DNA from 3 places in the Embleya scabrispora genome. Region 2 is predicted to be linked to each of the others. Evidence: predicted binding sites of a transcription regulator. Region 2 holds the regulator's gene; each other region holds the start of a gene.
What was found. Region 2 encodes HrcA, which represses chaperone genes, less so after heat shock. Its sites were predicted from a motif close to TTNGCACTCNGNNNNNCNGAGTGCNAA; they were not measured.
Positions count from the first base shown of each region.

Region 1: the regulator HrcA is predicted to act here: its motif matches at 4,721-4,747, upstream of groES (co-chaperone GroES).
Region 3: the regulator HrcA is predicted to act here: its motif matches at 6,772-6,798, upstream of groL (chaperonin GroEL).

Region 1 is NZ_MWQN01000001.1:2,533,544-2,543,865, reverse strand. Features, by position in the region: gene tsaB (tRNA (adenosine(37)-N6)-threonylcarbamoyltransferase complex dimerization subunit type 1 TsaB) at 1-397, shown strand, start outside; gene rimI (ribosomal protein S18-alanine N-acetyltransferase) at 437-925, shown strand; gene tsaD (tRNA (adenosine(37)-N6)-threonylcarbamoyltransferase complex transferase subunit TsaD) at 918-1,961, shown strand; gene B4N89_RS10995 (hypothetical protein) at 1,964-2,239, shown strand; gene B4N89_RS10990 (polysaccharide deacetylase family protein) at 2,536-3,426, shown strand; gene B4N89_RS10985 (class I SAM-dependent methyltransferase) at 3,455-4,642, opposite strand; gene groES (co-chaperone GroES) at 4,889-5,197, shown strand; gene groL (chaperonin GroEL) at 5,332-6,960, shown strand; gene B4N89_RS10970 (SDR family oxidoreductase) at 7,167-7,985, shown strand; gene B4N89_RS10965 (WhiB family transcriptional regulator) at 8,182-8,514, opposite strand; gene B4N89_RS10960 (response regulator transcription factor) at 9,063-9,674, shown strand; gene shbA (RNA polymerase sigma factor ShbA) at 9,905-10,322, shown strand, end outside.
Region 2 is NZ_MWQN01000001.1:4,697,778-4,708,099, reverse strand. Features, by position in the region: gene B4N89_RS20970 (16S rRNA (uracil(1498)-N(3))-methyltransferase) at 1-255, opposite strand, end outside; gene B4N89_RS20965 (NAD(P)H-dependent flavin oxidoreductase) at 252-1,319, opposite strand; gene dnaJ (molecular chaperone DnaJ) at 1,876-3,009, opposite strand; gene hrcA (heat-inducible transcriptional repressor HrcA) at 3,012-4,028, opposite strand; gene B4N89_RS20950 (MBL fold metallo-hydrolase) at 4,179-4,934, shown strand; gene B4N89_RS20945 (DUF3097 domain-containing protein) at 4,964-5,794, shown strand; gene B4N89_RS20940 (WD40 repeat domain-containing protein) at 5,805-7,061, shown strand; gene B4N89_RS20935 (Uma2 family endonuclease) at 7,139-7,708, opposite strand; gene B4N89_RS20930 (phenylalanine 4-monooxygenase) at 7,825-8,718, opposite strand; gene B4N89_RS20925 (dynamin family protein) at 9,014-10,322, shown strand, end outside.
Region 3 is NZ_MWQN01000001.1:3,870,512-3,880,833, forward strand. Features, by position in the region: gene B4N89_RS17155 (metal-dependent phosphohydrolase) at 1-618, shown strand, start outside; gene B4N89_RS17160 (DUF4031 domain-containing protein) at 682-951, opposite strand; gene B4N89_RS17165 (hypothetical protein) at 1,041-1,424, shown strand; gene B4N89_RS17170 (ARPP-1 family domain-containing protein) at 1,388-2,395, opposite strand; gene B4N89_RS17175 (VWA domain-containing protein) at 2,392-3,912, opposite strand; gene B4N89_RS17180 (Uma2 family endonuclease) at 4,192-4,761, opposite strand; gene groL (chaperonin GroEL) at 4,985-6,613, opposite strand; gene B4N89_RS17190 (cold-shock protein) at 7,106-7,309, opposite strand; gene B4N89_RS17195 (MoaD/ThiS family protein) at 7,731-8,009, opposite strand; gene thrC (threonine synthase) at 8,006-9,280, opposite strand; SAM riboswitch class I at 9,297-9,450, opposite strand; gene B4N89_RS17205 (glucosyl-3-phosphoglycerate synthase) at 9,643-10,322, shown strand, end outside.

The DNA.
Region 1 (10,322 bases), 2.2 Mb from region 2:
GGACGCGCTCGCGTACGCCGCCGGCCGCGACGCCACCGTCGCCGGGCCGTTCACGGCCGCGACCGACGCGCGCCGCAAGGAGGTCTACTGGGCGCGGTACGACGACGCCCACACGCGCGTCGAGGGACCGTCGGTGGACCGCGCCGGCGACCTGGCCGCGACCGTCACCGCGCTGCCCGCCGTCGGCGCGGGCGCCGCGCTGTACCCGGACTCGTTCGCGGACGTGCGCGGCCCCGAACACCCGGACGCCGCCGCACTCGCGGCGTTCGCCGTCGAACGCCTGACCGCCGGCCTCGCCCTGCTCCCGCCGGAGCCCCTCTACCTGCGCCGCCCCGACGCCCAGGTCCCCGCCGGCTACAAGGCCGTCACCCCCGCGGGGCCCCCGCCCGGGGCGTAGCCCCGCCGGGATCCGCCGGGCAGGCCCTAGACTTCCCGCATGGAATTCGGGTCTCGCCTGCGGCGGATGCGATGGTGGGACATCGAGGCCGTGATGCGACTCGAACACGAGTTGTTCGCCGAGGACGCGTGGTCGGCGGGCATGTTCTGGTCCGAGTTGTCGGAGCCCGAGATGCGGCACTACGTGGTCGCCGAGGACGAGACCGGCGGCCTGGCGGGATATGCCGGGCTCGCGGTGATCGGCGACGAGGGCGACGTGCAGACCATCGGGGTGCGTCGCGATCGGTGGGGCACGGGCCTGGGCGCGCTGCTGTTGACCGAACTGCTCGACCTGGCCGTGGCCCGCGGCTGCCGGGACGTACTGCTCGAGGTGCGGGTGGACAACGCCCGCGCGCAGGCGCTGTACGAGCGCTTCGGCTTCAAGGGGATCGGCGTGCGCCGGGGCTACTACCAGCCCGCCAACGTGGACGCGTTGGTGATGCGCTGCGATCTGAAGGAACGTCGGGAAGGAACGGCCACCGGTGGCTGACGAACCACTCGTCCTGGGCATCGAGACCTCGTGCGACGAGACTGGCATCGGCATCGTGCGCGGCACCACGCTGCTCGCCGACGCGGTCGCCTCCAGCGTCGACGAACACGCCCGGTTCGGCGGTGTGGTGCCCGAGGTCGCCAGTCGCGCGCACCTGGAGGCGATGGTGCCGACGGTGCGGCGCGCGCTCGCCGACGCGGGCGTCACGATGGGCGACATCGACGCGATCGCGGTCACCTCGGGACCCGGCCTGGCGGGCGCGCTGCTGGTCGGCGTCGCCGCTGCCAAGGGCTACGCGGTCGCCCTCGACAAGCCGCTGTACGGCGTCAACCACCTGGCCTCGCACGTGTGCGTGGACCAGCTGGAGCACGGCAGACTGCCCGAGCCGTGCATGGCGCTGCTGGTCTCCGGCGGGCACTCCTCGCTGCTGCTCGTGCCCGACATCACCTCCGACGTGCGCCCGCTGGGGTCGACCATCGACGACGCGGCGGGCGAGGCGTTCGACAAGGTCGCGCGGGTGCTCGGACTCGGCTTCCCGGGCGGGCCGGTGATCGATCGGTGGGCGCGGGAAGGCGACCGCGCCGCGATCGCCTTCCCGCGCGGGCTGACCGGTCCGCGCGACGCGCCGTTCGACTTCTCCTTCTCCGGCCTCAAGACCTCGGTCGCGCGCTGGGTCGAGGCCCGGCAGCGGGCCGGGGAGAGCGTGCCGGTGGCCGACGTGGCGGCCTCCTTCCAGGAGGCGGTGGTCGACGTGCTCACCCGCAAGGCGATCCGGGCCTGCAAGGAGAACGGCGTCGAGCACCTGATGATGGGCGGCGGCGTGTCCGCCAACACCCGCCTGCGGGCGCTGGCGCGGGAGCGCTGCGACGCGGCCGGGATCGTGCTGCGCGTGCCGCGACCGGGCCTGTGCACCGACAACGGCGCGATGGTCGCCGCGCTGGGCGCCGAGATGGTCGCCCGCGGCCGGGCCCCCTCCACGCTGTCCATCCCGGCCGACTCGTCGATGCCGGTCACCGTCTCGCAGGCGGTGTCCTGACCATGGCGATCGCGGCGATGTGGGAGGCCAGGACCGAGCCCGGCGACGGTTCGGCGCTGGCCGCGTGGGTGCACGAGGCGGCGCTGCCCACCGTGGTCGACGCGCCCGGCCTGGAGCGGATCGAGGTGTTCGCCGCCCCGGACGGACCCGACGGGGACCGCGTGGTGGTGATCGCGCTGTGGACCGGCCCGCCGGTGGCGCTGCCCGAGCCGCCGACCGCCCTGGTCGCCCGGCCGCCGCACACCTGGAATTTCGAACGGCTCAGCGTCGGGCCCTGAAAGGCCCCGCCCCCGGTCGCGCCCCCGGTCCCGCCTCGTCCGCGCAACACTCGACCCGCGTCCGACGAGGAGGCCATTCGCAAGCCGGACGCGGGTCGAGTGCCTTGGCTGATGGCTGCGCGCCGCCGCACGTGCCATTGGCCTTGCCGGGAGTGTGCCCAGCTCATCGGCCGCTCAACAGTTCTTCGACAGTCCCTTGAACAGGGCTTGTCCGGACCGTGACAGGCCGCCGCCCCGCGTAGCGTGGGCGCGGGTGGATCGGGCGAACGGTCCAGGCGACGGAAGGGCCGGCGACAGTGGTGCATGGAACGGTACAAAAGCGGCGAGGCGTCTTCGCCTCGGCCGGCGTCGGCCTGGCCGGCGTGCTGCTGCTCGCGCTGACCGGCTGCGGCGGATCCGACGGCACGTCGTCGGTCGAGGCCACGCGGGCACCCTCCGGCGGCACCTCGACCACCGCCGCCAAACCGGCGCCCGCGGCCAAGCCGGACACCCCCGGCGCCGACCCCGCCGCCCTCGCCGCGAAGTGGAACCTGAAGCCGTTCGCCGCGCCGCCCGCCCCGCCCGCGGACAAGCCGATCAAGGGGGGCGGGCCCAAGCCGCCGATGGTGGAGAAGATCCCCACGCAGGAAAAGATCGTGTTCATCACGATCGACGACGGCGCGGAGAAGGACCCCAAGTTCCTGGACATGATGCGGGACCTGCGCATCCCGGTGGCGATGTTCCTCAACGACACCTACGTGCGCCAGGACCCGGAATACTTCCGCAAGCTCCAGGACCTCGGCGCCACCGTGCAGAACCACACGCTCTCCCACCCCGATCTGAAGACCCTGGGCGCCGACGCGCAAAAGCACCAGATCTGCGGCCAACAGGACCGGCTCGGCGAGCTGTACGGCAAACGCCCGACGCTGTTCCGGCCGCCCTACGGCAACTGGAACGCGACCACGCAGACGGTGGCCGGCGGTTGCGGCGGGATCGGCGCGATCGTCAAGTGGCAGGAGTCGATGCAGATCAACGACATGCAGTACGTGGGGGAGAAGAAGCTGCACCCGGGCGACATCATCCTGGCCCACTTCCGCGGCCCGAGTGAGCTCAAGGGCACCACGATGACCGAGATGTTCGGCAACATGCTGCGCAAGATCCAGGCCCAGGGCTTCACGATCGCGCGCCTGGAGGACTACATCGGCTGAGCCGAGGAGCGCCTCGGCCGGGCCCGGGTCATCCGGTGCCGGACACCGGACGACCGATCAGCATCGTGGGCGCGCCCGCCACCCGGGTCAGCAGCACCGTGGCCGCGTTCGGGCCGGTGGGGCGGACTCGGCGGCGGACCTCCTCCGGCTCGACCGCCGAGCCGCGCTTCTTGACCGTCAGGGTGCCGACGCCGCGCTCGCGCAACAGGGCCTTGAGCCGCTTGAGGTTGAACGGCAACACGTCGGTGATCTCGTACACGCTCGCGAACGCGGTGGCCACCAGCCGGTCCGAGGTCAGGTAGGCGATCGTCTCGTCCACCAGGTTGCCGTTCACCGACTCGGCGACCTCGGACACCAGATGGGCCCGGATCACCGCACCGTCCGGCTCGTAGAGGTAGCGGCGCATCGGGCCCACCGGCGCCTGCCGGACCGACCCCGAGGTCAGTTCGGCGCCGCCGGGCAGCAGGGTGGCCCGCAGGCCGGCCCGGGCGAGCCCGCCCCACCACAACACCGCCTCCTTGACGTCGCCGCGGTCGGAGACCCACTCCGCCTCCATGCCGGCGGGCACGATCTCGTGCGGGATGCCGGGGGCCACCTTGGCCGCGCCGGCGGGGACACGGGCGGCGAGGGTGGTCAGGAACGAGAAGGGCGGCGCGTACGACTCGGGGTCGAAGGTGCGGCCGCGGGCGGTACGCCGGGCCGGGTCGATCAGCGCCGCGTCGTAGCCGGACGGGTTCACCTCGGTCGCGTCCGCGCACTCGACCGTGAGCAGGTCGGCCAGGCCCAGCGCGTCGGCGTTGGCCCGGACCACCGCGCAGGTCGGCGGATCGAGATCGACCGCGTGCACCGCGATCCCGGCGCGGGCCAGCGCGAGGGCGTCGCCGCCGATGCCGCAGCACAGGTCAATCGCCCGGCGGACGCCGGCCGCGGCCAGCCGGGCGGCCCGGTGGTCGGCCACCGAGGTCCGGGTGGACTGCTCCAGGCCGTTGGGCGTGAAGAACATCCGGTCCGCGTCCGCTCCGAACTTGGCCCGGCCGCGCTGCCGCAACCGGGACTGGGTGAGCGCGGCGGCGATCAACTCCGGCGGATGTTCCCGACGCAACCGGGTGGCCAGCGACAACTCGTGCGCGGCGTCGTGATCGGCCAGCAGATCGAGCAGGGAGCGGCCCTCGTCGGTCAGCAGCGCGGCGAGGGCTTCGATGGCGTCGGTGTGCACACGGCCATTCTCGCCGAGCGCCCCACCCCCACCGATCCGCGGCCCACCGGTATGAAGAACGCTCGCGACGCGCTGAATCTGGCACTCTGGTTGACGGAGTGCTAACCGCCACCTAGTGTCTGTGCTGGCACTCTCCCCATGAGTGTGCCAGTGCGATACGAGCAGGTCCGGCACCCGCGACGACGGATCTGTCCCGCTCGCCGACAGACATTTTTCCGTGAGATCTCCGAAGGGGGAGGTCGCATCGTGACGACCGCCAACACCAAGGTTGCCATCAAGCCGCTCGAGGACCGCATCGTGGTTCAGACGCTTGAGGCCGAGCAGACCACCGCGTCGGGTCTCGTGATCCCGGACACCGCCAAGGAGAAGCCCCAGGAGGGCGTCGTCCTGGCCGTGGGCCCGGGTCGTTTCGAGGACGGTCAGCGTCTGCCGCTCGACGTCGCCGTCGGTGACACCGTGCTGTACAGCAAGTACGGCGGCACCGAGGTGAAGTACAACGGCGAGGAATACCTCGTTCTCTCGGCCCGCGACGTGCTCGCGATCATCGAGAAGTGACATCGCGCTGACGCGCCGGAACCGGTGACGGTTCGACGACCCCGCCCCGGATCGCCCTGCCCTCGCGGCCGGTGGACCCGGGGCGGAGTCGGTTGTACGACGTCGAAAAGCAACCTTTAAGGACGAAGACCCTCATGGCGAAGATCCTCCAGTTCGACGAGAAGGCCCGGCGGTCGCTGGAGCGCGGCGTCAACGCGCTGGCCGACACCGTCAAGGTCACGCTCGGCCCCAAGGGCCGCAACGTCGTGATCGACAAGAAGTTCGGTGCCCCGACCATCACCAACGACGGCGTGACCATCGCCCGTGAGGTGGAGCTCGAGGACGCGTACGAGAACCTTGGCGCGCAGCTCGCCAAGGAGGTCGCGACCAAGACCAACGACATCGCGGGTGACGGCACCACCACCGCGACGGTGCTCGCCCAGGCGCTGGTGCGCGAGGGTCTGCGCAACGTGGCCGCCGGCGCGGCCCCGATGGACCTGAAGAAGGGCATCGACCTCGCCGTCGCCGCCGTGTCCGAGCAGCTGCTCGGCACCGCCCGCGCCATCGACGGCAAGGAGGACATCGCCGCCGTCGCCGCGCTGTCCGCCCAGGACAAGCAGATCGGCGAGCTGATCGCCGAGGCCATGGACAAGGTCGGCAAGGACGGTGTGATCACCGTCGAGGAGTCCCAGACCATGGGTCTGGAGCTGGAGTTCGCCGAGGGCCTCCAGTTCGACAAGGGCTACCTGTCGCCGTACATGGTCACCGACCAGGAGCGTATGGAGGCCGTCCTCGACGACCCGTACATCCTGATCCACCAGGGCAAGATCTCGGCCATCGCCGAACTGCTGCCGCTGCTGGAGAAGGTCATCCAGGCCGGCGCGTCGAAGCCGCTGCTGATCGTGGCCGAGGACGTGGACGGCGAGGCGCTGTCCACCCTGGTCGTGAACAAGATCCGCGGCACCTTCAACGCGGTCGCGGTCAAGGCCCCGGGCTTCGGCGACCGCCGCAAGGCGATGCTGGAGGACATGGCGATCCTGACCGGCGGTCAGGTCATCGCCCCCGAGGTCGGCCTCAAGCTCGACCAGGTCGGCCTGGAGGTGCTGGGCAGCGCCCGTCGCATCACCATCACCAAGGACGCCACCACCCTCGTGGACGGCGCCGGCGACGGCGCCGCGATCGCCGACCGGGTGAAGCAGATCAAGCGTGAGATCGAGTCCACGGACTCCGACTGGGACCGCGAGAAGCTGCAGGAGCGGCTCGCGAAGCTGGCCGGCGGCGTGTGCGTGATCCGCGTGGGCGCGGCCACCGAGGTCGAGCTCAAGGAGAAGAAGCACCGTCTCGAGGACGCGGTCTCCGCGACCCGCGCGGCCATCGAGGAGGGCATCGTCGCCGGCGGCGGCACCGCCCTGGTGCACGCGGCCTCGGTGCTCGTGGACAACCTGGGCCAGACCGGCGACATCGCGACCGGCGTCTCGGTCGTGCGTCGCGCCGTGGTCGAGCCGCTGCGCTGGATCGCCGAGAACGCGGGCCTCGAGGGCTACGTGATCGTCAACAAGGTGCAGGAGCTCGGTGTCGGGCACGGCTTCAACGCCGCGACCGGCGAGTACGGCAACCTGGTCGACTCGGGCGTCATCGACCCGGTCAAGGTGACCCGCTCCGCGCTGCAAAACGCCGCGTCCATCGCGTCGCTGCTGCTCACGACCGAGACCCTGGTCGTCGAGAAGCCGGCCGAGGAGGAGCCCGCCGGGCACAGCCACGGCGGCCACGGCCACGCGCACTAGTCCCACGCGCACCGGTTCCGCGCGCCCGGACTCCCGGGCACCGGTTCCACCCCGCACGTCCCCGACGGGCCCGACCGCATCCCCGCGGTCGGGCCCGTCGGCCTTTTCGCCGCCGGCCCGATCTGCGAGAGTGCCCGAGCCCGATAACTGACGGACCGTCAGCCGCCGGGTGCGGCCGATCCCGTCGAGCAGCACGAAGGAGACACATGGGTACCTACGCGATCACCGGCGCGGCCTCCGGCCTGGGCGCCGCGACCAAGGCCCGGCTCGAGGCGGACGGGCACCGGGTGATCGGCGTCGACCTGCGCGACGCCGACGTCACCGTGGACCTGGGCACGGCCGAGGGGCGGGCCGAGGCGATCACGCGGGTCACCGAGCTGTCCGGCGGCGTGCTCGACGGCTTCGTGCCGTTCGCGGGCCTGGCCGCGGCCACCGGTCGGTCGGGCGCCCTGCTGGTGTCGGTGAACTACTTCGGCGCGATCGTGCTCCTGGAGGGGCTGCGTCCGCTGCTCGCCGCGGGCGACGGTGCCTCGGTCGTGCTGATCAGCTCGAACTCCACGACGGCGCAGCCCAACTGGCCGGTCGAGGTGGCCGACGCGTGCCTGGCCGGGGACGAGGCGGGGGCGAGCGCGGCCGCCGAGGCGTTCGGCGAGTTCGCGGCGCTCCAGGCCTACCCCGCGACCAAGGCGGCGCTCGCCTGGTACGCCCGCACCCGGTGCGCCGAGTACATCGCCGACGGTATTCGGCTCAACGCGATCGCGCCGGGCCTGATCGAGACCCCGATGACGGCCGAGGGGCGCACCGACCCGCTGACCGCCGAGGGCATGGAGATGTTCCTGAACACCATCCCGGCCGGTCGCGGCGGCCGACCCGAGGAGATAGCCGCGCTGGTGGCGTTCCTGCTCGGCGGCGAGTCGGGCTTCTTCGTCGGCTCCGTGGTCTTCTGCGACGGCGGCACCGACGCCTCCTTCCGGGGCAAGGACTGGCCGAAGGTGTGGGAGATGGACATGACCGCCTCCCAATAACGGGCCGAATCCTCCCGCGCGTCCCGTGCCGACACGTGTCGGCACGGGACGCGCGGGACCGACCCGCGTCGACGTTCGGCGGCCCGCCCCCGGGCTTGGGGACGGGCCGCCGAACGTGTTTCGCGATGGTGTTGTCGGGCTTCGCCGTCGGGCGGGAGGCGAGGCGCGGGTGCCCGCGTGGGCCGTTGCCCGAAGGTCAGTGCGTCACGGACGCGCCGCTCGCCGCGGCCGCCCGTTCCGCGGCGACCCCGTGCCGGCGGTCGCTGTCGAGTTCCACCCGTTCGTCCTCGGTGAGCCCGCCCCATACGCCATACGGCTCGCGCACCTTGAGCGCGTGCGTGGCGCACTGGCGACGGACCGGGCACCGCATGCAGACTTCCTTGGCCGAAGCCTCCCGGGCGACCCTGGCGGCGCCTCGCTCGCCTTCGGGATGGAAGAACAGTGCGCTGTCGACTCCGCGACAGGCTGCCGACAGCTGCCAGTCCCACAGGTCGGCGTTGGGGCCGGGGAGTCGCGAGAAATCAGCCATGACTCGTCCCTCTTGCTTATCGCGTACGAGTGATCGGTGAGCAGGGATGCCACCTCTGGTGCGGACCGTGCAGAACAGTCGTGATCAAGCGATCAGAAGTAGGTGCGACTGTGTCACGAAATGATCAGTTCCAATCCTAATTCCGACTTATGCATCGAATCTCGAAAAAATTACCCAGGCTGGGCTCGGCGGCGGGAGTATCGGGCGAATCGGGGTGATGTGGTGCGAATGGGCATGATGGGCATGGAGGGGCATTCGGGGCTCGGGGCAGCGGGGAGCCGGGATGCGGGCCGACTCCAGGGTGGGGTGGGTCGGCCGGGCTTCACCCTTGCGTGTCCTTCGGGACGGTCGCCTCGTTGTGGTGGCGGCGGAGCGGAACTCCCCCCGTAACCCTTTCGAGTGATGCTCGTTGGGGTGGGTGAAGCGGTTGGCGATGAGGGCGGTCGGGACGGGATCCCGAGCCACCGATCCTCGGGACCGCCGCAAAGGAAACGGTACGTACAGGCGTGGAGGCTCAACGTGACGCGGATCCACTGCGGAGGCCGGCGATGACGACCGTCCTGGTCTGCGACGATTCCCCGCTGGTTCGGGAGACCCTGCGGCGGGCGGTGGCCACGGTCCCCGGCGTCGAGAGGGTGACGACGGCCACGAGTGGCGAGGAGGTACTGCGGCGCTGGGGCGCGGAGCGGTCCGACCTCGTCCTCATGGACGTGCGGATGCCCGGGCTCGGCGGCGTCGAGGCGGTGCGCCGCCTTTTGGCCGGCGACCCCGGCGCACGGGTGATCATGCTGACGATGGCCGAGGACCTGGACGGGGTGGCCCTCGCGGTCGCCGCCGGGGCTCGGGGATATCTGCACAAGGACGCGTCGCGCGCGGAACTGCGCGCGACCGTCTCCCAGGCGCTCGCCGACCCGACGTGGCGGCTGGCGCCCCGGCGGTTGCGCTCGCCCGACATGGGCGTGGCGCCGACCCTGACGGCACGGGAGATCCAGGTGCTCGAGGGCATGAGCCACGGGCGCAGCAACGCCGAGATCGGGCGCGAGTTGTTCCTGTCGGAGGACACGGTCAAGACCCACGCCCGACGCCTGTTCAAGAAGTTGGGCGCGTCCGACCGGGCACACGCGGTCGCGCTGGGATTCCGGTGGGGACTCGTGCGATGACGAACGTCCGCGAGGACCTCCCCGAGCGCGAGGGCCCGGGGGTTCGTCCGGGCGGGCACGGTCGGTGGGGACTTGTGCGATGAGGCGGGTGCCGACGGCCCCCGACGGGCGAGGGTCCGTGCGGTGAATGCCGTTGCCCGGGGGGCCGGATGAGTCCCCCGGGTCGGCACGGCCGGAATTCGGTCGCCGATCCCTGCATACTGAATGGCATGGGTGGGACCCCCGAGCGAATGCCGGACGAGTCGTACGAAGCACACGCGCACGCCGACGACGGCATGCGTGCCGTCGTCGTCCGCGCGGTCCAGGGGGATGTGCAGGCGACCGACGAACTGCTCGCCTACGTCCGACCGCTGGTGTTGCGCTACTGCCGGGCCCGGCTCGGCCGGGTCTCCGGCGCCGAGCACGCGGCCGACGACGCCGCGCAGGAGGTGTGCCTGGCGGTGCTCTCCGCGCTGCCGCGATATCGCGACGAGGGGCGCCCGTTCGAGGCGTTCGTGTTCGGTATCGCGGCACACAAGGTGGTCGACGTGCAGCGCGCCGCGATGCGCGGCGCGGTGCCCACCTGCGATCTGCCCGAGGCGGTGGACGACCACCCCGGGCCCGAGGACCAGGTGGTGCGGCGCAGCGACGCCGCGCACGCGCGCGCCC
Region 2 (10,322 bases):
CTGGACCACGACGATCCGGGGCGCGGGGGCGGGTTCCTCGGTGCGCGAGTCGACGTCGATGTAGAGCGTGTCCTTGCCCTCGGTGCGGTTGACCGTGCCGTATACGGCCAGTCCGGCGCCGTCGGCGAGGACGATCGGCTCACCGGTCGCGAGTCGGCGCACCGTGACGGCGTGTCGGCCCTCGGCGCCGTCCAGGACGACCTGCCGGCCGTGCCGGATCGTGTCGCCGGGGGCGAGGAAGACGGGGGCACTCAAGCGGATGCCTTTCGGGCTGCGGCCATCTCGTCGACGAGCCGGTGGATCACCTCGGCGGCCGGCTCCTCGCGGGCGAGGCGCCAGCCCTGACCGGCCCACAGGGCCAGGCCGTCGGCCTCGCCGCGCGCGGCGGCGGCCTTGCGGATCGGCGCGACCAGGTGGTGGACGTACGGGTAGACCCCGGGGGCCTCGGCCTCGTGCCGGGCGGCGAAGCCGTTGTGCAGCCCCCGCGCCCAGCGGCCGGAGAAGGCGCGGGTGAGCACGCTGCGCTCGAACGCGGGGTCGCCGAGCGCGACCTTGTGCGCGGTCGAGGCGACGCTTTCCGGGCAGCGCAGGAAGGCGGTGCCCAGTTGGGCGGCACTCGCTCCGGCGAGCCGGACCGCCTCGATCTGCCAGCCGGTCATCAGGCCGCCGGCGGCGATCAGCGGGAGGTCGGTCTCGGCGGCGATCAGGGTGAGCAGCGTCAGCAGGCCGTACGGGGCGGGGGCGGCGGGGTTGTCGAAGCTGCCCTGGTGGCCGCCGGCCTCGCCGCCCTGGACGCACAGCGCGTCGACGCCGTGGGCGACGGCGAGCCGGGCCTCCTCGGGGGTGGTGACGGTGGCGACGGTGAGCGTCCCGGCCGCCCGCAGCGCGGCGACCGCCTCGATGTCGGGCAGGCCGAAGGTGAAGCTCACCACCGGGACGGGGTGGGCCACGAGGAGGTCGAGCTTGGCGTCCCAGTCGTCGCGCTCGACGCCCGGCGCGGGGGTGCCGACGCTGCCGCCGTATCGCGCGGCGGCCCGGGCCAGCGAGCGGGCGTAGCGCGCGGTGAGCTCGCCCTCGGCGCGGGTGGGCGGCGGCTGCGGCATGAACGCGTTGACCCCGAACGGCACGTCACCGACCAGCGAACGCAGTTCCTCGATCTCGGCGCCCAACACCGCGGCCGACCGATACCCGGCCGCCAAGAACCCGAGCCCGCCGGCACGCCCGACCGCCGCCGCCAACGCGGGCCCGCCCGCACCGGCCATCGGCGCCTGCACGATCGGCAGTTCGGCCAGCCGGGTCGGATCGACGTTCGTCGGCATCATGCTCCCCGTCCCCTCGCTCGACTACGCACCCATCACCCACCCAAGCCTAGGCGCCCACGGGTTCCCCGAAGCGAGACGCCGGCCGTCGAGCACCCTCACACCCCGGACGAGGTGGGCTCGGTCGCGGCCGATACCGGATCGGGGACCAAGAGCGGTTGCGGGTGGCCGATGCGGGGCCGGCCCGAGTCGGTGGCGGGCCGCCGCCACCTCGGGCAAGCCGCGCGCCGGCCACCCGCAGCCGAAAGCGCGACGCCTGCCGGAGACACCCGACCCACTCGGGAACGCCCGCCCGGCAGACACGGCCCGGGCCCCACCCGGGTCCGCCGCCGGCCGCGTTTGCGCCGACCAACACACGCGCCTCGCCGGAAACCCAGGGCCGTGGAGCCCCGCACGCCGACGGCGGCCCACCCACCACAGACTCGGACTGGCCCCGCGGCCAGGGGCGCAGCGCGACCGCTCCGCGTCCCCAAGCTCGCCTGCCGGACCCGACTCGGCCGAGTCCGGCCCATCCGGCGCCCGGGGACGATGTCACGACGCGCGACGAGCGCCCGCGCTACCGGCCGTTGAAGGCGTCCTTCAGGCGCGAGAACAGCCCCTGTTGCCCCGGGGTGAACTGCCCCGACGGGCGTTCCTCGCCGCGCAGCTTGGCCAGGCGGCGGAGCAGTTCCTCCTGCTCGGGGTCGAGCTTGTTCGGCGTTTGGACCTCGACGTGTACGACCAGGTCGCCACGGCCGCCGCCGCGCAGGTGGGTGATGCCCCGCCCGTGCAGGGGGATCGACTGGCCCGACTGGGTGCCCGGGCGGATGTCGATCTCCTCCGTGCCGTCCAGCGTCTGCAGCGGCACCTTCGTGCCGAGCGACGCCGCCGTCATCGGGATGGTGACCGTGCAGTGCAGGTCGTCGCCGCGCCGCTGGAAGGTGGCGTGCGCGACCTCGACGATCTCCACGTAGAGATCGCCCGCCGGGCCGCCGCCGGGGCCGACCTCGCCCTCGCCCGCGAGCTGGATCCGCGTACCGCTGTCCACGCCCGCCGGGATCTTGACGGTGAGCGTGCGGCGCGCGCGGATGCGGCCGTCGCCCGCGCACTCGGGGCACGGGTGCGGGACCACGGTGCCGAAGCCCTGGCACTGCGGACACGGCCGCGACGTCATGACCTGGCCCAGGAACGACTTGGTGACCTGGCTGACCTCGCCCCGCCCGCGGCACATGTCGCAGGTCTGCGCCGTGGTGCCCGGGGCCGCGCCCTCGCCGTTGCACGTGTTGCACGTGACGGCGGTGTCCACCTGGATCTCCCGGGTGGTGCCGAACGCGGCCTCTTCGAGGGTGATCTCGATCCGGATCATCGCGTCCTGGCCGCGGCGCGTGCGCGAGCGCGGTCCGCGCTGGCTGGCCTGGCCGAAGAACGCGTCCATGATGTCGCTGAAGCCGAAGCCGGCCTGGCCGAAGCCACCACCTCCCCCGCCGCCCCCGGAGGACAGCGGGTCGCCGCCGAGGTCGTACATCTGACGCTTCTGCGGATCCGAAAGGACCTCGTAGGCGTTGTTGATCTCCTTGAACCGGTCCTGCGTCTTCGGGTCCGGATTGACGTCCGGGTGCAGCTCCCGAGCGAGCCGGCGGAAGGCCTTCTTGATTTCCTCCGGGGTGGCGTCGCGCCGTACCCCGAGGACCTCGTAGTAATCGGTAGCCAACTCTACGACTCCGCGAGGATCTGTCCGACGTACCGTGCCACGGCGCGCACCGCTCCCATCGTTCCGGGGTAGTCCATCCGGGTCGGCCCGAGCACTCCGAGCTTCGCCAGTGTTTCCTGCCCACTGCCGTATCCGACGGCGACCACCGAGGTCGCGGCCAGTCCTTCGTGCATGTTCTCGTGTCCGATCCGCACGACCATGCCCGGGTCGGTCGCCTCGCCCAACAGCCGCAGCAATACGACGTGTTCCTCGAGCGCTTCCAGGACCGGGCGGATCGTGTTCGGGAAGTCCATGCCGAAACGGGTCAGGTTGGCCGTCCCGGCCAGGACGACCTTCTCTTCCTTGTGCTCGACCAGGGTGTCGAGCAGGGTGGCCAGGATGTCCGCCACGATCGGCCGTTCCTCGGCGGTGAACGGCTCGGCGAGGTCCTGGACCAGCAACGGCACATCGGCGAACCGCTTGCCGGTGATGCGGCTGTTCAGCCGCGCCCGGACGTCGGCGAGCAGGTTCTCGCCGACCGGGCCCGGCGTGTCCATCACCCGCTGCTCGACCCGGCCCGTGCTGGTGATCAGCACGAGCATGACCCGGGTGGGCGCGAGGGTGAGCAACTCGACGTGCCGGATCGTCGAGCGGGTCAGCGAGGGGTATTGCACGACGGCGACCTGATGGGTCAGCTGCGCGAGCAGCCGGACCGTGCGGCCCACCACGTCGTCCAGGTCGACCGCGCCGGCCAGGAAGGTCTGGATCGCCCGGCGCTCGGCGCCGGACAGCGGCTTGACGCCCGCGAGCCGGTCGACGAACAGCCGGTAGCCCTTGTCGGTGGGCACCCGGCCGGCACTGGTGTGGGGCTGCGTGATGTAGCCCTCCTCCTCCAGCGCGGCCATGTCGTTGCGAATGGTGGCCGGGGAGACCCCGAGGTTGTGTCGGTCCGCGAGCGCCTTGGAGCCGACCGGCTCCTGGGTCGCCACGTAGTCCTGCACGATGGCACGCAGCACGTCCTGTTTCCGATCGTCGAGCATGGTGCGCACCTCCCTGACCCGTTCTTCCACCCATTGCCGTGTCGCGTAGGCGGTGGTTCGTCCCACTGGTTGGCACTCCGTCCCGCCGAGTGCCAGTGTACGGGTCACCCGATCCGGACCGTACCCCTGAGTCCGTGCCAAGGTTGACGCATGCTACGCGCCGAACAGCCGAAACACGCCACCTGGGAGCCGATCGGGCCGGGCGTACTGCGTCGTCGGTTGCCCGGGCTCGAACTGAATGTGGCGGTCGTCACGGGGCGGGACGGGATCCTGCTCGTGGACAGCGGTTCGCACGACCACGAGGCCGCCGACATCCTGGCCTCGCTGGCCCGCGAACTGCCCGGGCACGGATTGCCCGACCGGGTGGTCGCGGTGGTGAACACACACGGCCACTTCGACCACTGCTTCGGCAACGACGAGGTGCTGCGCGCCTTCCCCGACGCGGAGGTCTGGGGACACGCGGACCTGCCGGAGTATCTGGAGCGGTGGGCCGAGGCCGGTCGGGCGAGCGGCGTCGAGCACGGGTTCGACCCGGAACTGATGCGCGCCGCGCGGATCGTGCCGCCGACGCGCGCGGTGTCCGCGGGCACGCCGGTGACGGTGGACCTGGGCGGGCGCGAGGTGGTGCTGTTCGCGCCCGGTCGCGGGCACACCGACCACGACGTGGTCGTCCACGTGCCGGACTGCGGCGTGCTGATCGCCGGCGACATGGTGGAGGAGAGCGGGCCGCCGGTCTTCGGCTCGGACGCGTTCGCCGCCGAGTGGAGCGATTCGCTCGCCCGGGTGCGGGCGTTGGACGCGAGTGTCTGGCTGCCCGGACACGGCGCGGTGGTCGACGAGGAGTTCGTGATCCGGCAGAACCGTTGGCTGGCCGAGGTGGCCGCCGGGCGCGTCGTACCGGACTGACGTACCGTCACCCGGCTAGCGTCGTGGTCATGCGCAGTTATGGACCCGAGTCGCTGATCCCGGGATGGAAGAAGGACAAGCCGGTCCCGGAGGTCGCGGCCGAGCGCGATCTGGTGGTGGAGGAGGCGTCCACCGGCTTCTGCGGCGCGGTGGTCCGGGTGGAGAAGACCCCCGAGGGCTTCACCGTCACGCTGGAGGATCGGCACGGGCGCCTGCGGGTGTTCCCGATGGACCCGCGCGGGTTCCTGATCGACGGCGAGGTGGTCACCCTGGTCCGTCCGGCCGCCCCCGGTCCGGCCCGCACCCCGGGGCGCACCGCGTCGGGCTCGATCGCGGTACAGGGCGCCCGGGCCCGGGTCGCGCGCGCCGGGCGGATCTACGTCGAGGGCCGCCACGACGCCGAGTTGGTCGAGCGGGTGTGGGGCGACGACCTGCGGATCGAGGGCGTGGTCGTGGAGTATCTGGAGGGCGTCGACGATCTCCCGGACGTGGTCCGCGAGTTCGCGCCGGGCCCGGGTCGCCGCCTGGGCGTGCTGGTCGACCACCTGGTGCCCGGCTCCAAGGAGAGCCGGATCGCGAGTCGGGTGGGCGGAGACCACGTGCTGGTGGTGGGACACCCCTATATCGACGTCTGGCAGGCGGTACGCCCCGCCTCCGTCGGCATCGCGGCCTGGCCGGACGTCCCGCGCGGCGTCCCGTGGAAGGAGGGCGTCTGCGCGGCCCTCGGCTGGCCGGTGAACCCGCCCGCGGCCTGGCGCCGCATCCTCGCGGCGGTCGACTCGTACCGCGACCTGGAACCGGCCCTGCTCGGACGGGTCGAGGAACTCATCGACTTCGTGACGGCGCCGCCCGAGGGGTGAGGCCCGGGCGATGCGATGGCCGACCGTCACCACGTACGACCTGCGGCGCTACCGTACGGCGATGGCGCAGGAAGAGATCACCCTCGTATTGCCGGACTCGGCCGGGCCGAAGTATCGGATGTTCGGCGTGTCCGGCGCCGCGTTCGTCCGCTCCGCCCGCTCGGGTGACGGGGCGGCCCGGGAGACGCGCAAGGACTTCGCCGACCCGGCCGCCGCCGTGATCGCGCTGCGCCGGGAGGTGGGCAAGGCGATGCGCGCCGGGTTCGTCCGCCTGGGCGGGGCCGAGGACCCGGTGGTGCTGGAGTTCATGCCGCCGGGCAAGACCTCGTCCCGGGCCATGGACCTGCATCCGGACGGCCGCACCGTGCTGATCGCCTACGACGGCGCGATCCGGCTCGTGGACGTGGCGACCGGGGTGCGCCGCACGGTGCACGCGGTGCCCGCGGCCGAGCGGCCGACCGGCATCGCCACCGCGCTGTTCGACGCGACCGGTTCGGCCGTGGTCTACACCGTCGGCGGCTCGACCCGGCGGCTCGACCTGGGCACGCTGCACGAGGAACCGCTGGCCGATTACCGGCAGTTCGAGAACGCCCTGTTCAATCCGCACACCGTGCAGCCGGCCTGGGACGCGGCCCGGCGGCGCCTGGTGGTGTTCGACGCCGACGACCGGGTGCGCGTCCTGGACGCGGCCGGCGCGCCGGTCTGCGAGGTGTCCACCCGCTCGCCGGCCACCGAGTGCCGGGGCGCCGCGCTGTCCCCCTCGGGTCGGCTGCTCGCGGTGTGGCGGGTCGGTCGCGGGCTGGTGTACGGGCACCGGGACGCGAGCGAGGATCCGACCAACGAGGTCGAGGTGTGGGACGTGGAGGCCGGCCGGCCGGTCGCGCGGGTGCCGCTGGAGTGGGAGATCGGCGACCTCGGCTTCGATCCGAGCGAGACGCTGCTCCTGGTCAATCGGGGCCGCGTGCACGGGCCGTTCGCGATCTCGATCGACACCGGCGAGCCGGCCTGGCACCTGGGTGATCCGCACCACCCGAAGGGCTGGGCGACCTGCTACGCGTGGGCCTACTCGCCGGACGGCCGGCGGATCGCGGTGGGCGGTCATCGTACGAGCGCCCTGCGCGTGTACGACGCGGAGCTGCGCGAGCGCGGCGCCGTCGCCCTGCCCGGCTACGACGAACAACGCATCCGCCGCCTGGCCTTTTCCGCCGACGGCACCCTCCTGGCCACCGGCGGCGACTTCGGCCGGGTCTTCGTCCGGCGGGTGTGAGGCACGCGCCGACCGAAGAACTCGTCGACTTCGGGCACGGCGCCCCCTCGAAAGGTGACGCGCGGACCCCTGGTTCGTCACACGAACTTGCCGGTGCTCAGCGTCATCGAGAACGGCGCGGGAAGATCGATCTGCTTGCCGAAGGGACCGGCGTGGCTCTCCAGGTAGTCGTCGCCCTTCGGCGCCAGGAAGAGCGTGACCTTGCTCTGCTCTCGATCCACGAGCAGGTACAGCGGAATGCCGCTGCGGGCATAGGCCCGTCGCTTCTGTTCCCGATCGAAGCCGGCTCGATACGACGTCACCTCCAGGACCAGGGCAACCCCGGCGCACGGCATCCACGATTCGGCGTCCAGGAACAGGTCCAGTTCCTCGGGAGCGAACGTGCCGTCCGGAATGACATGGTTGGGGGCGGGTCCCCCGCCGGCGGCCACCACCAATCCCTTGCCACCGGAGAAATCCATCGGCACGGCCGAGCCGCTCAGAATCTGGCGAACCACCGCGCTGATGATGCGCTCGTGATTTCCCATCGGCGGTGGTGTCACGACGATGTCCCCCTCGATGAACTCGGCGCGGAAGCCCAAGGGGGTGTCCAACGCCAGGAAGCCGTCGAGCATGACGTCTTCCTGCGCGGGGATCTCGTGTGCCATGGCAGACATTCTGAACCCCTTCCGTAGTCGACGCGAGCATAGGGACGCGTCGTGCGGGCGACCGGAAAGTTTGGGTTCCGGTCACCCGCACGGGTGAACGACTATGCGGGGCGGCGCTACGGGGTCTTCGCCGAGGCCGACAACGCGGCGATCGAGTCGTCGGTGCAGTCCGCCCAGAAGGTGCCGACGACGTCTTCCAGCTGGGTCATCGAGTGGGCGGCGTACAGGATGTCCTGGTAGTGCGTGATGTCGTACTGCATCGTGCCCATCGCGACCAGGTCCAGGTCGCGGATGTCGACCGTGCGGAACTCGCGGATCTCGCCGTAGGAGGACAGGATCCCGGCGCCGTAGGCCTTGAGCGCGCCGCCCTCGTGCATGACGCCGAACTCGAGGGTGAACCAGAAGACCTTGGAGACGAACTCCAGCGCCTCGCGGCTCTCCACCCGGCGGGCCGCCTCGCCCGCGACCCGGTACAGCGCCGCGAAGCGGTCCGAGGCGAGCATGTTGGCGTGGCCGATCACCTCGTGCACGACGTCCGGCTCGGGGGTGTACAGCGGCACGCTGTGGTGGCGGATGTACTGCGTGGAGTGGAAGTACGAGTCGGCCAGCGACCCGTAGAAGTCGCGCAGCGGGACCAGGCCGGCCGCGGGCAGGTAGCGAAAGCCCGTGAGCGGCTGCAGCGCCTCGCTGACCTCCTCCAACTGGGGGATCCGCTCGGTCGGCAGCTTCAGGCGCGCGGCGCCGTCCAGGTAGTCCGCGACCGCGTACTCCGCGTGCGAGGCGGACAACTCCCGGGAGACCAGGCGCCAGACCTCGTGCTCCTCGTCGGTGTACTCGACCTCCGGGATCGGGTCGCCGCGCCGGTGGTCCAGGGCCAGCCCCGCGATCCGGTTCCGGCGTTCGCGGTACACCTCGTCCGCGAACCCCGGGTGGCTGCGGGACAGCTCGACCTCGACTCCGCCGTCGGCCCTACGGGTGACCGGGGCCAGATACTGGGCCTCCTCGAACATGCCATCTCCTGATCGCATCGGAATCGACTCGCCGGACAAGTCGCGGCACCCACGCAACCAGTATGCGCCGTTTTCATGCCTTTCAGACCGATCGGGTCGGGGGCCACGGCAACGGGAATCAGCTGCGAGGGATCGCCTCGACGTCCTCATCGCATCATCCGGACGGGCGTCACACAAGGGGCACAGGGGTGCAGACGACCGCGCCGAACGCACTGTCCACAGACCGAGACGGGATTCCCGCCCGCGTGACAGGATCGCCCGTACATCGGGGAGGGCACCGTCGAGAGGGGGCGCGGTGGTGGATTCACACGGCATCGCCGGGGATCGGGCGAGGCGACGCGAGGTGGTGGAGGCACTCACCGAGACCTCCGACCACCTCGACTTCGCGTTGGCGATGGTCCGCCGCATCGTCGGCGACCAGGAACGGCTCGGGGAACTGACCGCGCGCATCCGCGAGATCGAGACCCGGCTCCGGGACGACCGCTACTACCTGGCGGTGATCGGCGAGTTCTCGGCCGGCAAGAGCACCTTCGTCAACGCGCTGCTGGCCGACGATCTGCTGCCCACCTCCGCACTGCCGACCACCGGCGCCGCGACTCGGATCACCCACGGGGAGGAGCTCTCCGTCGAGGTGCGCTTCACCGGCCACGGGATCCGCTATGTGTACCCCTCCGGGCGGTACACCGGGGCGGACAGCCCGCTCGGCCGGATGCTCGCGCACCTCGCGCCGGACACCCCGATCCCCGAGGACACCGCCGGCATCCTGCGCCTGCTCACCGCCGACGGGGCGATCGCCCCGCAGGTGCAGAGCCTGGAGGTCCGCCACCCCGCGCCGGCCCTGCGCGACGGCCTGGTGATCATCGACACGCCCGGAACCAACGCCCGGGCAGGTCACACGGAGATCACGCGCGCGGTGATGCGCGACGTCGCCGACGTGGCGGCCGTACTGACCGCGTCCACGTCGCCGTCGCCGGTGTCGCTGACCGAATTCCTCACCGATGCGCTCGATCCGGGGCAATTGCGCCGCTGCATCATCCTCGTCACCAAGATGGACCACATCGACGAGGACGAACGGGACGATCTGCTCGCCCACGTCCGACAGCGGTTCGCCCGGATGCTCGGTGTGCCCGACCCGGTCCTGGAACCGGTCGCCGCCGAGCCGGTCGTGCGGCTGGCCACCGGACGGCCCCTGCGCGGCCCCGAACAGGAGCACTGGGCCCAGGAGTTTCCGCGCACCGTGGCCCGGCTGCGCGACCTGATGCGGCGCCAGCGCATCGTCGCGGTCTCCGACCACCTGCTGCGACTGCTCGAGGACCTGCTCGACGAGTTGCGCCGCGAGGTGACCCTGGCCGAGCAGCGGCTCGACGCCGAGGAGGCGGAGTTGGCCGAGGCGAGGATCGCCGACATGGCCGCCTTCGTCCGGGCCCAGCACGGCGAGACCGCTCGCCTGCTCGGCGCCGGCGCCCAGCGTGCCCAGCAGGCGGTCGGCGGCATGGCCCCGCAGTGGTGGGGCTACACCCGCGACGAGATCGATCGGGCCCTGAACCGCGCGAACACCCCCGACGAACTGCGCGCGGTGCTCGCCGAACAGGCCCCCGAACTGA
Region 3 (10,322 bases), 830 kb from region 2:
TGGGCCCGGCTCGTCGGTGAGCACGCCGAGGCCGGCGCCGTCGTCGAGAGCCTGCTGGCGCGCTATGCCGAGCCGCACCGCCGCTATCACGACACCGACCATCTGCGCACCGTGCTCGACCTGATCGGCGAACTGGCCTACGAGGCCGACGACGCCGACGCGGTCATGCTCGCCGCGTGGTTCCACGACGCGGTCTACGACCCGGCCCGGGCGGACAACGAGGAGCGCAGCGCGCGCCTCGCCGAGCGCGGGCTGCGCGAGGCGGGCGTGGCGCCGGCCCTGGTGGCCGAGACGGCGCGCCTGGTCCGGGTGACCGCGGAGCACGCGCCCGGTGAGCACGACCGCAACGCCCACGTGTTGTGCGACGCCGATCTGGCCATCCTGGCCGCCGACCGGGAGCGCTACGAGGCGTACACCGCGGCGGTGCGCGAGGAATACGCGTTCGTCCCGGACGAGGCGTTCCGCGCCGCCAGGGCCGCCGTACTGCGCGACCTGATGTCGCTGCCCCGGCTGTTCCACACCCGCCTGGGCGCGGCGCGCTACGAGGAGGCGGCCCGCTTCAACATGCGCGCCGAACTGGAGCGCCTGGAAGGCAGCATCCCGCGCCAGCAGTCCTGAACCCGGCCCGCCGGATCCCGGCCCCGGCTCGGCGCCCGGAGCCCGCGGCGCCCCGGCTGCGGGTCAGCGCGGGCTGTAGCGCTTGCGCCGCCGCAACCCCGCCCGGGTCAGCCGCAGCACCAGCTCCCGGCTGGAGACCGGCTCGGCTCCCCGCTCCAGCGCGAGGGCGTACAGATCGGCCGGCACGTCGTAGTGGTCCCGGTCGAACGCGCGTTCCGGCGCGCCGAGTTCGCGCGCGAACTCGTGCAGCTCGGCATGCGAGACGTCACTGACGAGGTGCGACCACAGCCGCCCGCGCCCGGGCCAGGCCGGGGGATCGATGAGAAGAGCCACGGGCTCGATTCTCGTACACATTCCGTTTGCGCCGTGATCGGGCGCCCGCCGGGTCCGCCGTGATCGCCGGGATCGCCCACACTGGGCACATGAGCAAGGATCCCACCGACGTCGCCCTGCTGACCGCCCGCGCCCTGGTCCTGGCCGACCTGCGTACGCACGGCGCCGAGACCCCCGAGACGGTGACCGTCGTCGAGCACGCCCTGGTCGAGCGCAAGTGGTGGGTCGAGCAGTGGCCCGACGGCGCCGCCTTCGTGCCCGGCCTGATCGGCCAGGACGTGCAGGAGGCGCTGGCCGAGCAGGGCCGGGTGTGGCCGCCGTGCCCGCTGCACGACGACCACCCGCTCTACCTCGAACCCGAACTCGGCGAGGATCCGCACTGGGTCTGCGAACGGGCCGGCACCGTGATCGCCCCGCTCGGCGCGCTGACCTCGACTCAGCCGCCGAACGAGCGCGCGGTCAGGGACGCGTAGATCGGCCGGTCGGCACCCACCGCGTACGCGCCGACCCAGCCCTCGCCCTCGGCCCGACCCACGGTGACCCCGGCGTGGGCGGCCTCTCCGGTCGTGGTCACCACCTGGTCGGCACCGGCGCCCAAGGCCACCTCGGCCCGCCGCTGCTCCTCGGCGTCGGCGGCCCGCAGCGCCTCGGCGAGCACGTCGTACGGGTCGCCGGCCGCCGCGCCGTCGCCGCCGGGCAGGGTCAGCACGGTCCGGCTCGGCGGCGGATCGGCCGGGTCGTGCAGGCCGTGGCGGATCGCCTCCGCGCCGTAGCAGAACCGGATCAGCGGCGCCCACATCGCCGACCAGTACGCGCGTGAGGGTGCCCGCTCGATCCCGGCGATCTCGCCGTCGAGCAGCACCACCGCGCCCACCTGGTCCGGCTCGCACTCGAACTCGGCGACGAAGCGCTCCAGTTCGAGGGCGTAGTGCTTGGTGAACAGCGCCAGGTTGCCGGTCTCGGCGAGGCCGGCGGAGGCGTTGAACCGCTGCACGGCCGGCCACAGCCGGCTGTACCCGTCCGCGTCGGCACTCGCCGAGGCGGCGGCGCGCAGCGTGAGCGGCAACACGGCGAGCGGCTGCGGCCCCGACGGGATCAGCCCCGGCTGGGTCTGCTGCACGCACATCGCCGCGTCGAACGCCAACTCGCCCGAGGGCTCGACCAGCGCGGCCCGGGGCATCGCGTGGTCCTGCGCGCCGCGCTTCACCAGCACCGCGAGGTGACACGGGACCAGCGCGACATGCGGGCCGTGGTTGACGAAGGTGAGCGTGCCGTAGCCGCTGGTGCCGATCCACAGATCGGTGGGCACGGTGACGGTCGGCGCGTCGACGGTGTCGCCGAGCAGCGGCAGCACCTGCATACGACCGACGCTCTGCACCCGCCCGAGGGTGCAGTCGGCCAGCAGGTCGCCGATCGGCAGCGTGTCGTGGGCGAGGGTGGTCATGCGGTCACCTCCGGGTGGGCCAGGCGCAGCAGCGCGGGGACGGCGGCGGTCGGATCGGTGGCCAACATCAGTCGGCACCAGGCGAGTTCGAGGGCTTCGGGACGGTGCACGGGGGCGAGCGGCAGGTCCGGCGCGTAGCCGCGCAGACCGGCCGCCTCGGCGGCGAGGACGGGGCAGAGCTGGACCACCGGCACCGCGACGCCGAGGGTGCGCGCCGCGTCGAGCACCTGGGCGAACCGGCCGGCGGGCGCGTTCTCGTAGCCGTCGCCGACCACCACGATCAGCTCCGCGCCGGTACGCAACGCGGCGACCAGGGCTTCGGCGGCGGCGGTCGGCCCGGCGGGGTGGACCAGCCGGCCGTCCGGGACGCCGCCGATCCACACGTCGTGGCAGGTGCCCGCCGCCGCCCGCAGTGCGTCGCGCAGGGCGAGCACGGCGGCGATCGGCCGCAGCGGCTGGTCGGTGCCGCCACGCATGGAGGCGGAACCGTCCAGGACGAGGGCGACCCGGCGGCCGGCCAGGTCCAGCCCGGCCGCGGTGTGCGCGGCGCGCCGGTCGAGCGCGGCGGCGACCTCGGCGGTCATGCCTTCCGCGAACGCGTACAGGTACAGCCGGACCGCGTCGTAGCGGTCGAGATCGACCTCGACCGTCACACCCGCCCGAGCGGCCTGCCGCTGCCCGGCCAGCCGCTGTCCGACGGTGAGCCGGGCGGCGGTCAGCTCCAGGACGCGGGCCGGCTTCGCGTCCGGGTGGTACCGGCCGCGCAGCCCCTCCAGGGTTTCCAGCGGCAGCGCCGCGCCCGCGTCCAGGTCGGTGCGGGCGGCCCGATACGCGACCGGGAGCGGCAGCGTGTACGGCCCCTCGGCGCCGAGCACGAACGCGACGCACTCGCGAACCGCGGCGGGATCGGCCCGGTCGACCGCCCAGCGGTCGATCTCGCGGGCGAGGATGCGGTGTTCCTTCGAGTCGAGTTCGCCTCCCGCGAGGTGCTTGGTCAAGATCGCGCGCAGGATGCCGCTCAGCCGCAGACCCCACGCGTGCCGCAGGGCGGTGGCCAGCTTGTCCCGGTAGCGCACCGACCACAGCTCCAGGGAGGTGGAGCCGAGCACGGTGCGCAGGATCAGTCGGCGCACCCGCGCGTTGTTCACCCGCCGCTCGGCCAGCAGGGCGAACAGCTTGAGCCGGCGCGGCACGGTCAACGCGGCCACCGCGGCGTACACCGTGTCGCCGTCGTCCTCCCGCGCGGGCGTGCCGAGCAGGTGCAACACGCCGAGCTGCCGGCTGCGGTCGGTGGCCCCGGGGGAGCACACCAGACCCGCGTACAGCCGCCGGTCCAGCGCGGCCATCGTGCGGTGCGCGTCCTCTTCGAGGGCGAGCTGCTCGTCGCGGGTGTTGTAGAAGGAGGCCCGTCCGGTCGCGGCCACGGCGACGTCCAGGAAACGTACGACGGTGGCGGCGGCCTCGGCACGGGCGGGATTGTCGGCGCTGAGCGCGCGGCTGATCTCGGTCTCGGTCATCGAAATGGGCTCCCCCGTGGGCACCCGGGGCAGGTCGCGGGTCCGGTGTCGGTCTCGGTACGAAGCCGGGACCGCTTCCAACCCATGGGAAACGGCACTGTACGAACACGCAGTTCCCCGGGTGCGATGGCACGCGACTTCGGGCAGGTCACGGGTCCCGGATAGGGATTCGAACCCCAAGCACCCCAAAAGCGCTTGTACGCCAAGACAGAAGGAACACGTAGTTCCCGAAGTCGCGTCACGAGCCTACGAGCGAGCGGCCGGCGATGCCGGCGAATATCACCGTGAGGGGAAGTCCGAGGTGTCCAGGTCGATGCCGAACGGCGCGGGGACGGCGACCGGTCCGCCGAAGTCGACGCGCTGGATGCGCTGGTAGACCTTGCCGTCCGGCTCGGAGTACAACGTCGCCGCAGGACCGTCCTTGTCCCACCGATCGACGAGCAGGTAGAGCGGAATCGGTCCGTGTGCGTATGCCCGCAGCTTGTCGACACGGTCGGTGCCGGCATTGCTCGGAGAGGTGATCTCGGCGACGAGAAGGACCCGATCCGCCGGGGTCGGCGTGGCGACGTCTTCCCGTGCCATCACCACCAGGTCGGGAATACACAGCCGGCCGACCGACATGATCTCCACGCCCAGATGCTGAAAGACACCGCATCCTTCGGGGACGGCTCGGCGCAGCTGCCAATGAAGGTCGTCCGCGATCAATTCATGCCTGTGCCCCGGCGGCGGCGACATCGTGATGTTCTCTCCGTCGAACTCGGCGCGCCATCCTTCGGGCACGTCCAATCCCTGCCACATGGTCACGATTTCGCGCCAGGTGGTGCTCACCTCGATCACGGGTGCGGGCATCTCGTCCACCTCGCCTACCTCGATCCATGCCGTACAAGAACGACGCTACGGTCGCTCGGAGACCATTTCAGGGTAAGTCGCCGGTGCCACTCGAACGAGCGAACACGCTTCGAACAGTGGCGGGTGTGCCCGGTGGCATACGAAAGAGGCGGCCCCCCGAAGGGGACCGCCTCTCGCGTGGAGCTACCGACCGGGGAGGTCGGGACTGCCGATCCTCAGCGGATCAGAAGTCCATGCCGCCCATGTCCGGGGCGCCGCCGCCGGCCGGAGCGGCGTTCTTCTCCGGCTTGTCGGCGATGACGGCCTCGGTGGTCAGGAACAGCGCGGCGATCGACGCGGCGTTCTGCAGCGCGGAACGGGTGACCTTCGCCGGGTCGATGATGCCCTCGGCGATGAGGTCCACGTAGTCGCCGGTCGCGGCGTTGAGGCCGTGACCCGGGGTCAGGTTGCGCACCTTCTCCACAACCACGCCGCCCTCGAGGCCGGCGTTGACCGCGATCTGCTTGAGCGGGGCCTCGACGGCCAGGCGCACGATGTTCGCGCCGGTGGCCTCGTCGCTGTCCAGCTCGAGCTTGTCGAACGCGATGGTGGACGCCTGGAGCAGGGCCACGCCACCACCGGCGACGATGCCCTCCTCGACGGCGGCCTTCGCGTTGCGCACCGCGTCCTCGATGCGGTGCTTGCGCTCCTTGAGCTCGACCTCGGTCGCGGCACCGGCCTTGATGACCGCCACGCCGCCCGCGAGCTTCGCCAGGCGCTCCTGGAGCTTCTCGCGGTCGTAGTCCGAGTCGGAGTTCTCGATCTCGGCGCGGATCTGGTTGACCCGACCCGCGACCTGGTCCGAGTCACCGGCGCCGTCGACGATGGTGGTCTCGTCCTTGGTGACGACGACCTTGCGGGCGCGGCCGAGGAGTTCGAGACCGGCGGTGTCGAGCTTGAGGCCGACCTCCTCGGAGATGACCTGGCCACCGGTGAGGATGGCGATGTCGCCGAGCATGGCCTTGCGACGGTCGCCGAAGCCCGGAGCCTTGACGGCGACGGACTTGAAGGTGCCGCGGATCTTGTTCACGACGAGCGTGGCCAGGGCCTCGCCCTCGACGTCCTCGGAGATGATCATGAGCGGCTTGCCCGACTGCATGACCTTCTCGAGGAGCGGGAGGAGGTCCTTCACCGAGGTGATCTTCGAGTTGACGATGAGCACGTAGGCGTCTTCGAGGACGGCCTCCATGCGCTCCATGTCGGTCGCGAAGTAGGGCGAGATGTAGCCCTTGTCGAAGCGCATGCCCTCGGTGAGCTCGAGCTCGAGACCGAAGGTGTTGCTCTCCTCGACGGTGATGACGCCTTCCTTGCCGACCTTGTCCATGGCCTCGGCGATCATCTCGCCGATCAGCGGGTCGGCGGCGGAGATCGAGGCGGTGGAGGCGATCTGCTCCTTCGTCTCGACGTCCTTCGCGAGCGCGAGCAGCTGCTCGGAGACGGCCTCGACGGCCTTCTCGATGCCGCGCTTGAGGGCCATCGGGTTCGCGCCGGCGGCCACGTTGCGCAGGCCCTCGCGGACGAGCGCCTGGGCGAGGACGGTCGCGGTCGTCGTACCGTCACCGGCGACGTCGTCCGTCTTCTTGGCGACCTCCTTGACCAGCTCGGCACCGATCTTCTCGTACGGGTCCTCGAGCTCGATCTCCTTGGCGATGCTCACACCATCGTTGGTGATGGTGGGCGCACCCCACTTCTTCTCGAGCACGACGTTGCGGCCCTTGGGGCCCAGCGTGACCTTGACGGCGTCGGCGAGCTGGTTCATCCCGCGCTCGAGGCCGCGGCGCGCTTCCTCGTTGAACGCGATGATCTTGGCCATGTGGTGAAGTCCTCCCAGAACGGGGGTGAGTGCCGGACCGCACAGGTGCCCGCGACGGACGACCCGACCACCGCGAGGATCCCTCCCTCACGGGTGCCGAGCCTCACCGGCCCGGTCCGTTTCTGTCACTCTCACATCCAGAGTGCTAACGCCAATGATTAGCACTCGACCATGCCGAGTGCAAGCGCAACGACCCCTCTCGACCCACTCGCGCGTACACCGCGCGTGTCGCACGCCCCACCGCCCCCCGGCCCCACCACCCGACCCCCGCACGGGTTCGGGTCGGCGGCCCCGCGCCGCGATCGTGTTCCGTCGTGCCCGCGTGCTCGGGCCCGGACGTGCAACGACCGGGGCCCGGCCCCCGCTTGGCGGGAAGGCCGGGCCCCGGTCATTGATCCGACAGGATCGGGCGTGTGTGTGCCGCGATGTGTCGTGCAGTCCGTGGTGTGGACCGTTTCAAGCAGAGGAGCAGAGGAGCGCATGGCTCCCGGTTCAGGCGGTGACGCGGACCATGTCGGCCTGCGGCCCCTTCTGCCCCTGCGAGATCTCGAACTCGACTCGCTGCCCCTCCTCGAGCGTCCGGTACCCGTCCATCTGGATCGCGCTGTAGTGGACGAAAACGTCCGCCCCACCGTCGACCGCGATGAAGCCGTACCCCTTCTCCGCGTTGAACCACTTGACGGCGCCCTGAGCCATTCCTAACTCCCCTGTTACTGGCCCTTTCACGGATACTGCACGCCGCAGCTCCGGGTTCGTATCCAGAAGGACCCGGCCCTCTGCTACGACCGCGGCTGAATGTATCCGGACGGATGCCCGGAGCAACAGGTCAATCGGACGAGAATTCCCGAGCGAATAAAACGCGCATTCTTCGCGAGTCTCCGGGAAAGCCGTATTTCAATCCACCAGGAAAACGACTTTCCACACATATCGGATGTGATCCCGACCACGGGTTTACCGACGCGCCGCCGCCAAAGGCGGGAAATGGAGCCGGTTAAACCCCGGTTACGCACAACCTCCGACAGGAACGAAGAAATCCGCCGCGCGGTGCTCCGGCGGCGGATTTCTTCGTTCCGTTTCGGGCCCGATCAAGGAAGATCGGGACGCTCGGCCTATCGCGTCAGCAACCCCCGGCGACCGCCGGGATGATCGAAACGGTGCCCTTGTCGGGGATCGCCGTGGCGAGCCCGTCGGCGAAGCGCACGTCCTCGTCGTCCACGTACAGATTCACAAAGCGACGCAGCTTGCCCTCGTCGTCGAGGATGCGCGCGCGAATTCCGGTGTGGTCCTTTTCCAGGGAGTCCAGGACCTCGGCGAGCGTGGTGCCCTCGGCGGACACCTCCGCCGCCCCGCCCGTGTAGGTGCGCAGGATGGTCGGGATGCGAACGGAGACGCTCATGCGAGGCCGGCCTTTCGGAAGGAGTCCAGGGTGGGTCGAATGGTCGCGGTGGGTCCGGTCGTCGGCGTGACCGCGTCCAACGTCTTGAGGCCGTCGCCCGTGTTGAGCACGACCGTCTCGGCGTCCGGATCCAGCGCGCCGGACTCGAGCAGCTTGCGCAGGCAGCCCACGGTGACCCCGCCCGCGGTCTCGCCGAAGATGCCCTCGGTACGGGCGAGCAGCTTCATCGCCTCGACCACCTCGACGTCGTTCACGTCCTCCACCGCGCCGCCCGTGCGCTTGCACACGTCGAGCACGTAGGGACCGTCGGCGGGGTTGCCGATCGCGAGCGACTTGGCGATCGTGTCCGGCTGCACCGGGCGGATCACGTCGTGCCCGGCCTTCCACGCGGCGGCCACCGGGGAACACCCCGTCGCCTGGGCGCCGAAGATCCGGTACGGCGCGTCCTCGACCAGACCCAGCGCGATCAACTCGCGGAAGCCCTTGTCGATCTTGGTCAGCTGCGACCCCGACGCGATGGGAATGACGATCTGCTCCGGCAGTTTCCAGCCGAGTTGTTCGGCGATCTCGTAGGCGAGCGTCTTGGAACCCTCGCCGTAGTAGGGCCGCAGGTTGACGTTGACGAAGCCCCAGCTCTCGCCGGCCGGGTCGCCGATCAGCTCCGAACAGAACCGGTTGACCTCGTCGTAGGTCCCCTCGATGGCGACCAGCTCGCCGCCGTAGACCGCCGCCGTGACGACCTTGCCGGCCTCCAGGTCGGCCGGGATGAACACACAGCTGCGCAGGCCCACCCGGGCGGCGGCGGCACCCACCGCGCCGGCCAGGTTGCCCGTGGACGAGCAGGACAGCGTGGTGAAGTCGAAGGTGCGCGCGGCCTCGACCGCGATCGCCACCACGCGGTCCTTGAAGGAGTGCGTCGGGTTCCCGGAGTCGTCCTTGACGTGCAGGTTGCGCACGCCCAGCTCGCGGCCCAGGTTCTCGGCCCGGACGAGCTTGGTGAAGCCGGGGTTCAGGCTGGGCCGGGACGCGACGTCCGCGGACACCGGCAGCAGCGGCGCGTAGCGCCAGATGTTGTGCGGCCCGGCCTCGATCCGCTCCCGCGTCACGGTGCCGAACTCGTAGGCGACCTCCAGGGGGCCGAAACAGGACTCGCAGGCGTACTTCGGGCCGAGCTCCGTGCGCTCTCCGCACTCGCGACACGACAGCGCGACGGCCGGACCGAAGGAGGTGGGGGTGGCGCTGGTGGTGCGGGTGGCGGTGGGTGTCGCCATGGCGAGGGCCTTTCTGTCCTCATCTTTACCCGTGGGGTCCCACGGGCCGGACTTGGCACCTGTCCGAATCGTCGGCCGCTCGCTCGCGCCGAAAGCGCGTCACGAGGAATGACGATCGGATGGTTGCCGGGGCTTCAACGGGCCGTTCCCTCTGCCCCTCTGGATGAGCTGCTATGGCGGTGGACACACCCTTCGCCGGGTGGCCGGTCCGCGTTTGTCCGGTCCGACGTGCGATCGTCGTTACCGGTGACGACGACTGTAACCGAACCGGTGCCGCGTCGATCATCCGGTCCACCTCGCGAGACGATAAAGGGTGGAACGACCGAGGCCGGAACACCGGCGACGACAGGGGATCTTCGAACGTGACGCACGAGGTGGGCGACTGGCTCCGACGGCGGTCCTCCGCAGCCGCCGACTGGCCCGTCGACAGGCTTGTCGACGCCAAACGCGACACCCGGGTCAGCGTCGTCCTGCCCGCGTTGAACGAGGCGGCGACCGTCGGCGACATCGTCAAGGTGATCCGGACCGAGCTGGTCGAGCGGGTACCGCTGGTGGACGAGCTGGTGGTGGTCGACTCCGGCTCCACCGACGACACCTCGCGGGTGGCGGCCGACGCGGGCGCGCGGGTGGTGCACCGCGACGACATCCTGCCCGCGCTCCCGGCCGTGCGTGGCAAGGGCGAGGTGCTGTGGCGCTCGCTCCTGGTCACCGACGGCGACATCGTCGCGTTCGTGGACGCCGACCTGAAGGACTTCTCGGCGGACTTCGTTGCCGGGATTCTCGGCCCGCTGCTCACCGACCCCTCGGTCCAGCTGGTCAAGGCCATGTACGACCGGCCGCTGGAGATCGGCGACACGATCGTGCCCGCCGGCGGCGGCCGGGTGACCGAGCTGGTCGCCCGGCCCCTGCTCAACCTGCACTGGCCCGACCTGGCCGGCTTCGTGCAGCCGCTCGGCGGTGAATACGCCGCCCGCCGCACACTGCTCGAACAGCTGCCCTTCCCGTGCGGCTACGGCATCGAGACCGCGATGCTCGTGGACAC